Regions from separate parts of the Arthrobacter sp. KBS0702 genome, predicted to be linked through region 1. Evidence: riboswitches for the same ligand, from Rfam matches in the RefSeq annotation. Region 1 holds a riboswitch; the other holds the start of a gene.

Region 1 (4,257 bases):
CCGCCAGCTGACCGGCAGGCCAGGTCTTCACCCGGGGCACCCCGCCGCGGAAGGAGGGTTGCCGGCCAGCAAGCCGGGGCTGTCACTGGCACTCATGACCTGCGTCGATTCTACGAAACCCGGCGGCGCAATGGCGAAGATTGTGACGGCCGTGTGACAGCCGCATCCTTACTCACCGCAGTTTCCCCACGTTTGAAGGCCGTGTCCGGCGGGTCGCCCCTAAATGTCGGTGCGTCCCGCCGTCGTGCCCGCAAAGGTGGGGAAATTCGGCGCCGTGCGACCTCAGGCGTCCTTGGCCGCCCGGAAGCCGGCGTCGAGGTCGGCGATGATGTCGTCGATGTGTTCAAGTCCCACCGACAGCCGCACCAGTCCGGGATTGACGCCGGCCACCGCCTGCTGTTCCGGCGAGAGCTGGCTGTGGGTGGTCGACGCCGGGTGGATCACCAGCGAGCGCACGTCACCGATGTTCGCCACGTGCGAGTGCAGTTCGAGGGCGTCGACGAAGCGCTTGCCGGCCTCCGCTCCCCCGGCGAGGTTGAAGGAAACGACGGCGCCGGTCCCCTTCGGACCGTACTTGCGGCCGCGCTCGTACCACGGGCTGGACGGCAGCCCAGCGTAGGCAACGGATTCGACGTCGTCCCTGGCTTCCAGCCATTCGGCAACCTTGACGGCGTTGGCGACGTGCCGCTCCACCCGCAGGCTCAGCGTCTCGATGCCCTGGGCGATGAGGAAGGCGTTGAACGGGGAGACGGCGGAGCCGAGGTCGCGCAGCAGCTGGACCCGGGCTTTGAGGATGAAGGACAGGTTTGCCCCCAGCGCTCCGTCCGCCCCGAGGTCTCGGGCATAGACCAGGCCGTTGTAGGTGGGATCCGGGGTGTTGAAGCCGGGGAAGCGCTCCGGGTCCTTGCCGAAGTCGAAGTTGCCGGAATCCACAATCACGCCGGCGATCGCGGCGCCGTGGCCGCCCAGGTACTTGGTGGCCGAGTGGACCACGATGTCGGCGCCCCACTCGATCGGCCGGATCAGGTACGGGGTGGAGAGGGTGTTGTCCACGATCAGTGGCACCCCGGCCCGGTGCGCCACGTCCGCGACGCCCTCGATATCCAGCACGTCCTGGCGGGGGTTGGAGACCACCTCGCCGAAGAAGAGTTTGGTGTTCGGCTGCACGGCGTCGCGCCACTGCTGCAGGTTGTCCGGGTCTTCCACGAACGTCACGGAGATGCCGAACTTCTTCAGCGTGTGGGCCAGCAGGTTGTAGGTGCCGCCGTACAGGCTGGGGCTGGCGACGACGTGGTCTCCGGCCTCGGCGATGTTCAGGATCGCGAAGGTCTCGGCGGCCTGGCCGGAGCTCAGCAGGAGGGCCCCGAGGCCGCCCTCGAGGCTCGCCACCCGCTGCTCCACCGCGTCCTGGGTGGGGTTGCCGATCCGGGTGTAGATGGGGGCGAGTTCGGCGAGCGCGAACCGGTTGGCGGCGCTTTCGGCGCTGGGGAAGACGAACGACGTCGTCTGGTAGATCGGCAGCGACCGGGCGCCGGTGGCGGAGTCCGGCTGCTGGCCGGCGTGGATCTGACGGGTTTCAAAGGACCAGGCGTTGGACATTGGAGAGCTCCTGTGTGACTGGGCACAGGCCGCCCTGGCCTCCTGGGGCCGGACCGGCTCTGGCGCCGCGCTTGCCTTCCGGCGGTTGCCGGAGGGCCAGGTCTTCACCCGGGGCACCCCACCGCGCAAGGAGGGTTGCCGGCCAGCAAGCCGGGGCTTGATGCTGGCGCTCATGACCTGGCTTCAGTCTAGGAAGGCGCCCCGGCGGCTGGATAGCTTTGTGACGAATATGAATTTGTCCCCCCGGCCCGCCGCAGGGCGTTCGCGGGCAGGCGGCCGACCCCGGGAAACCGCCGCGTTTCCGGGCGGATTTGCCGCACGGCCGACAGGCAACCTGGACATCCTATGATGGTTAGGAGAGCCTAAGCTGAGAGCTCCATCACAAAGTGCCAAGATGAGGGCATGCGCATGGATCACGTCTCTTACGCCTGTGAACAAGATGGCCTCGCGGCCACCACCGAACGTATTGCGTCTGCCCTCGGCGTCGAAGCCGTCAAGGGCGGAGTACACCCCCGATTCGGGACCCGCAACATGATCATCCCGCTCGCCGGGCACAAGTACCTGGAGGTTGTGGAGGTCCTAGACCACCCCGCCTCGGACAAGGCGCCGTTTGGCCAGGCCGTGCGTGCCCGCTCGGCTGCCGGCGGCGGCTGGATGGGCTGGTGCGTCGAGGTGGACGACCTGGCTCCCTTCGAGGAGCGCCTGGGCCGGTCCGCCGTCAACGGCAACCGCAAGTTCCCGGACGGCCGCGAACTGGTCTGGAAGCAGATCGGGATCCTGGGCCTGATCGCGGACCCGCAGGTCCCCTACATGCTCAAGTGGGAGGGCGACCCGGCCCTGCACCCGTCCAACGCCTACGCGAGCAACGTCAAGATGTCCGCGCTCACCATCGCCGGCTCGGCCGAGCGCGTCACCGAGTGGCTGGGCGAACCGGTGGAGAAGCCGCTGGAGGATGTGGACGTGAACTGGCTGGCCCCGCACGGGACGCCGGGAATCCTGTCCGTCACCTTCGAAACCGATTCCGGAGCCGTCACCATCTGACGTTTCCGGTCCGAAAAACTTCGGCCGCCAGCAGCGGGTGCCAATGATGCCACCCACCGCTGGCGGCCGAATTTCGTTAAGCCGCCCATGGCTAAGACGGCAGCCGGGCCCCTGGGTCAGGGCGGCCGCCGTCAGCCCCCGAGCAGGTCCGGGTGGTGGGCTTCGACGACGTTGGGGTGGGCGCGCAGCCGGTAGCGCAGGGCGTTGTCCCCGTAGGTCTCCAGGATCGGGCTGTTGCTCGGGTCGACCGACAGCCCGCGGGCCTTGGCCTGGAACTCCGGGCTCACTGCGAGCCGGGGCATGGTCGCATCCAGCGCCGGGTTGTAGAAGAACGGAAGGGAAATCCGGTCCGTGCCGCGCAGGGGGGAGATCACCCGGTGCAGGGTCGCCTTCAGATAGCCGTCGGTGGCCAACTCAAGCATTTCGCCGATGTTGACCACGAAGGTCCCGGGTACCTGGGGCGCGTCGATCCATTTCCCCTGGTACTCGACCTGGAGTCCGCCCTTGCCGGGCTCGACCAGGAGAAGGGTCAGGACCCCGCCGTCACGGTGGGATCCGACGCCCTGCTTGGGTTCCGGATCGGACTCCCCCGGATACCGCACGATCTTGAGCAGCGGGAAGGCCCGCGCGGCGAACGCGGCATCGAAGGTGTCCTCGGGCGCCCCGAGGGACACGGCGAGGGCCCGCAGCAGGTCCAGGGAGATGGCGCTGAGCCGCTCAGTCCACTCGGAGACGATTCCCCGCATCTCGGGCAGCGCCTCCGGCCAGAGGTTAGGCCCCTCCAGCCGCCAGTAGTCGGCGACGCCGGGTCCGGGCTCCACGGCGGCGCGCTCGACGCCGATGTCGATCTGTTCGCGCCAGTCCACCGCGCCGTCCGTAATTTCGCCGCCTACGCGGGTGTAGCCGCGGAACTGCGGGCTATGGACGTTCTCGATCGCGAGCTTCTGGTCTTCGGGCAGTTCGAAGAAGCGGCGGGAGACGTCAAGCATGGCGTCGGTGAGCTCCTGCGGGATGCCGTGGCCAGCCAGGTAGATGAAGCCGACCTCCCGCATGGCGTCGCGCAACTCGGCCCGGAACCGGGAGGCCTCTTCAGGGCCTGCGCTCAGGCGGGAGAAATCCAACACGGGCAATGATTCGAGCGTCAACGTCGCATAGTCCTTCGCAGCGGGTTTGGCAAGCCGAGGCTTGTAATAGCTCCAATGTTACGGACCCGGCCGCGGTTGGGAGAGTCCCGTGTCGAAATAAGTCCTTCGGCTTGCAGCACCCCGGGCGGGGCCTGTTTTGGACCAACGCGTGCGGCGCTAGCCCAGGCCGATCGCCTTGCCGAACAGGCTGAAGCCGACGAACGCGACGATGTCCAGCAGCGCATGTGCGATCACCAGGGGCATCACCCGGCGCGTCCTGGTGTAGATAAGCGCGAAGATGACGCCCATGATGGCGTTGCCGATGAAGGGTCCGAAGCCCTGGTACAGGTGGTAGCTCCCGCGCAGCATGGAACTGGCGAAGATGGCCAGCGGCATGCCCCAGCCGAACTTGCCCAGCCGGTCCAGCAGGTAGCCCACCACAATCACTTCCTCCACGATCCCGTGCCGGATCGCGGACAGGATGAGGACCGGC
Region 2 (4,257 bases), 1.3 Mb from region 1:
GTGTGCCCGAGGTGTTCGTGCAGGTACCAGTCGAGGTTGCCGAGCACCTTGGCGCGGGTGGATTCGCCGGCCCGCAGGTAGTAGCTGCGGGACTTGGCCAGTTCCACGAGGTCCTGCGTGGTCACAGGATCCTCCCAGCGGGTGAGGCGGCTCTGCAGCCCGGTGAACTCGGGACCCAGCGGCGGCGTGAAGTGGGGCTTGTGGACGTCCCCGGCGTGCATGATCCGTGACAGCCGGTGCACCCAGGGCACGGAGGTGTCCAGCTGGTTCCAGATCAGCCCCAGCACGCCGTGCGGACGCAGGATCCGTGCAGCCTCGGTGCTGGCCAGCAGGGGATCGCACCAGTGCCAGGCCTGCGCCACCGTGACCAGGTCAAAGGCCTCCGGCGCCAGGGATGTGTGTTCTGCGGTCCCCTCGACGGCGGTCACACCCGGCAGGGCCCGGCGCAACTGCTCCAGCATGTCCGGGGAGGGGTCCACGGCCACGGTCCGGAGCCCTCTCTCGACCAGCAGTGCGGTGAACTTGCCGGTGCCGGCCCCCAGGTCTGCCGCGTCTCGGGCCCCGGCGGGGATCAGCCAGTCGGCAGAGTCGGCGGGGTAGCCGGGCCGGACGCGGTCGTAGTGCTCGCCGCCGTCCTGGAAGCTCTGGCCGAGCTCCTGCCGGCGTTCGTGCTGGAGTTTGGGTCCCCCGTGCAGTTTGGGGCCGCCGCGTGCCACGTGCGATCTCCTTCGGGCTCTGGTGGGTACCTACCGAATTTACCGCACGAGGCGGGCGCGGTGCTCGTTGCCGGCCCTCGATCCGGTCGCTAGTCCGTGTTGCAGGGGGCGGCCCCCGCGGTGCCCGGCGTGTTCGGCGCCCAGTGCGGGTAGCTGCGGGTGTCGTTGGCCGGGACCCAGCGGCCGGCGTCCACGACGTAGTCCCAGCCCAGGCCGTTGCGCCGCAGTTCCTGGAGCCCGGCGAGCAGCCGCTGCGCGTCTTCAATCCGGGACCCGAGGCCGAAGCTGGCGCGGAGCGAGCCGGCGGGCAGGCCGAGCCGCTTCAGCAGCGGGTGCGCGCAGAACCGGCCGTCGCGCAAGCCAATGCCGTGCTCCGCGGACAGGTACGCGGCGACCAGGCCTGCGTCGTAGCCGGCGACCGAAAAGTTCACGACGCCGATCGTGCCGGGGCCCTCCGCCTGGTCGGCGTCCTCGAAGATGTGGTGGACGCTCACGCCGTCGATCCGCCGGAGCCCCTCGACCAGGAAGGAACGGATGGCGTCCTCGTGGGCATGCCACTGCCGCTCGTCGAGGGCTTCGATGACCTGGGCGGCGCGGGCCAGCGCGGCGGCGCCCAGGACGTTGGGGGAGCCGCCCTCGTGCCGTGCCGGGCCGGTGGTCCAGCTGACAGTGTCGAGCCGGGCGTCCCGCACCGCGCCGCCGCCGGCGAGGTGGGGTGTGCCGGCGTCGAGCCAGTCCGGGCGGCCGACCAGGACCCCGGCGCCGAACGGGGCGTAAAGCTTATGCCCGGAGAAGGCGAGGTAGTCGACGTCGTCCGCGGCGATGTCGATGCGGCGGTGCGGGGCGAGCTGGGCGGCGTCGACGGCGATCCGGGCGCCGAATTCGTGCGCGAGGGAGGCGAGCTCGCGGATCGGCAGGATTTCGCCGGTGACGTTGGACGCGCCGGTGACGGCGAGCAGGCTCACGCCGCCGTGCGCGAGTTCCGTCCGGAGCCGCGCCAGGGTCCCGGCCAGGGTGCCGGCGGCGACGACGCTCCGGTGCGGGACGTTTTGCCAGGGCAGCAGGTTCGCGTGGTGCTCGATGTCGAGGTAGAGCACCTCGCCGGTGTGCCGGCCATCGGCGACGGGCAGGCAGCCGGCCAGCAGGTTCAGCGAGTCGGTGGTGTTCCGGGTAAAGATCACGGAGTCGTCCGGACGCCCGCCGACAAAGTTGCGGACGATGTTCCGGGCGTTTTCGTACACCGAGGTGCTGAGCTGGGAGGCGTAGCCGGCGCCGCGGTGGACGCTGGCGTAGTACGGCAGGATCTCGTTCAGGTAGGCGGAGACCACGGACAGGGCCGGGGCGGAGGCACCGTAGTCCAGGTTGGCGTAGCGGACGTAGCCGCCCTGGATCAGGGGGGCCTGGATTTCGGCGCCGGAGACCGCGGACAGCGGCCGGCGGGCAGCAGCGGCGGGAGGGGCAGGAATGGTGGCAGTCGTCATGGGACCTCGCTCGAAAAGGACCCCACATACCGGGGATCCGCGCTTGCCGGGTCCGTTCCGGACCGGCCAGGTCGTCACCCGGGGCACCCCACCGCGAATGGAGGGTTGCCGGCCAGCAAACCGGGGTTTCGCGCTGGCACTCGTGACCTGTTTCGAGCGTAGGCCATGGCCGCTGCAGCAGAAAAGGAGCGGCAGGAATGTGAAGTGCTTTGTTACGGGATGCGCCCGGGAGCCGCCGGAATTCCCTAGAGCAGGTCGTCGAGATCCGGGTTGAGGCGCTTGAGGACTTCCGAGTGCAGGATCGAGTTGGTGGCCAGGGCGTTGCCGCCGAAGGGGCCGTCCTCGCCCTCGAGGGAGGTGAAGCGGCCGCCGGCTTCCGTGACGATCGGGACCAGCGCGGCCATGTCGTAGAGGTTGAGTTCCGGCTCGCAGGCGATGTCGACGGCGCCTTCTGCCACGAGGCAGTAGGACCAGAAGTCGCCGTAGGCACGGGTGCGCCAGACTTCTTCGGTGAGGCCGAGGAACTCGTCGAGGTTGCCGCGCTGCTTCCAGCCGCCCAGGCTCGAGTAGGACAGCGAGGCGTCCGAGAGCTTGGAGACGTTGGAGACCTTCAGCCGGGTGGCGGCCGCCAGGGACCGGCCCATGTACGCGCCGGCGCCTTTGGCAGCCCACCAGCGCTTGCCCAGCGCGGGGGCGCTGACGACGCCGACCACGGGCTCGCCCTCGTCGACGAGGGCGATCAGGGTGGCCCAGACGGGGACGCCGCGGACGAAGTTCTTGGTGCCGTCGATCGGGTCGATGATCCAGCGGCGCGAGCCGTGGCCGGTGCTGCCGAATTCCTCGCCGAGGACCGCGTCGCGAGGGCGGGAACGGGACAGCTGCCCGCGGATGGCTTCCTCTGCGGCTTTGTCGGCGTCGGTGACGGGGGTCAGGTCCGGCTTCGTCTCGATCCGAAGGTCGAGCGCCTTGAAGCGGCTCATGGTCTGGGAATCTACGGAATCTGCCAGTACATGGGCAAGGCGCAGGTCATCGTTGTAGCTCGAAGCGGGTTGGCTCATGGTTCCAAACTACCGTCAAAAGCCGCCGTAGACCGGGAGGCCACGTCGCTGCCTGCCCAGGAGACCCTGTGAGGAGACCCTGCTAGGAGACGCTGCCGAGTTCCTTGGTTTCCTGCGCTTCAAGCCGGGGGTCGGTGCCGAGCAGCCGGCGCAGCGAGGCGAGCCGGGCAGGACCGGACGGGCCCGCGTGGCCGTCCTGCACCCAGGCGTCCACCCCGCAGTTGACGGCGGCGGAGTCGTGTTTGCAGCCGCGTTCGCAGTCCTCGGTGCCGGGCGCCAGGTCCGGGAAAGACCGCAGGATCCGGTCCGGGTCAACATGGGCCAGTCCGAAGGAGCGGATCCCGGGGGTGTCGATGATCCAGCTGCCGGCGGGCGCGTCGTGGACCTTCAGCGCCAGGGCGGAGGAGGACGTATGGCGGCCGCGGCCGGTGACGGCGTTGACGCCACCGGTGGCACGTTCGGCCCCGGTCAGGGCGTTGACCATGGTGGATTTTCCGACGCCGGAATGGCCGAGCATGACGGTGACTTTCCCGTCGAGGTAGGCACGCAGCTGGGAGACGGCGGCCTTGTCCAGCCGGGCGGACAGACCGTCATCGGAGCGGGCGTCGATGCCGGAGGCCGCCGAATCCGCGGTCTTGGAAATGATCACCGGGAAGTCGAGGTGCTGGTAGTTGGCGAGGAGTTCCGCGGGATCCTTGACGTCGGCCTTGGTGACGAGCAGCAGCGGCTCGATTCCGGCGTCGTAGGCGGCCACCAGCGCACGGTCGATGAACCCGGTGCGCGGTTCCGGGTTGGCTGCGGCCACGACGACGACCAGCTGGTCGGCGTTGGCCACGACGGCGCGTTCGATCGGGTCGGTGTCGTCGGCGCTGCGGCGCAGCAGCGTCCGGCGGTCCTGGATCTTGACCAGCCGCGCCAGGGTGTCGGGTTCGCCGCTGACGTTCCCGACCAGGGAGACGAAGTCGCCAGCCACCACGGGGTTGCGGCGCAGTTCCCGGGCGC

The links. Region 1 has a riboswitch for S-adenosylmethionine ahead of FFF93_RS05245 (bifunctional o-acetylhomoserine/o-acetylserine sulfhydrylase). Riboswitches for the same ligand answer to the same signal wherever they lie in the genome.
Region 2: linked by a shared signal. The riboswitch ahead of FFF93_RS11135 (aminotransferase class V-fold PLP-dependent enzyme) and the one ahead of FFF93_RS05245 (bifunctional o-acetylhomoserine/o-acetylserine sulfhydrylase) in region 1 are both predicted to bind S-adenosylmethionine.

Annotation. Positions count from the first base shown of each region.
Region 1 is NZ_CP042172.1:1,153,109-1,157,365, reverse strand. Features, by position in the region: SAM riboswitch class IV at 1-100, opposite strand, end outside; gene FFF93_RS05245 (bifunctional o-acetylhomoserine/o-acetylserine sulfhydrylase) at 283-1,599, opposite strand; SAM riboswitch class IV at 1,662-1,777, opposite strand; gene FFF93_RS05240 (VOC family protein) at 2,002-2,640, shown strand; gene FFF93_RS05235 (isopenicillin N synthase family oxygenase) at 2,772-3,785, opposite strand; gene FFF93_RS05230 (CPBP family intramembrane glutamic endopeptidase) at 3,942-4,257, opposite strand, start outside.
Region 2 is NZ_CP042172.1:2,417,625-2,421,881, reverse strand. Features, by position in the region: gene FFF93_RS11140 (class I SAM-dependent methyltransferase) at 1-716, opposite strand, end outside; gene FFF93_RS11135 (aminotransferase class V-fold PLP-dependent enzyme) at 806-2,197, opposite strand; SAM riboswitch class IV at 2,232-2,345, opposite strand; gene hisN (histidinol-phosphatase) at 2,443-3,255, opposite strand; gene FFF93_RS11125 (ribosome small subunit-dependent GTPase A) at 3,338-4,257, opposite strand, start outside.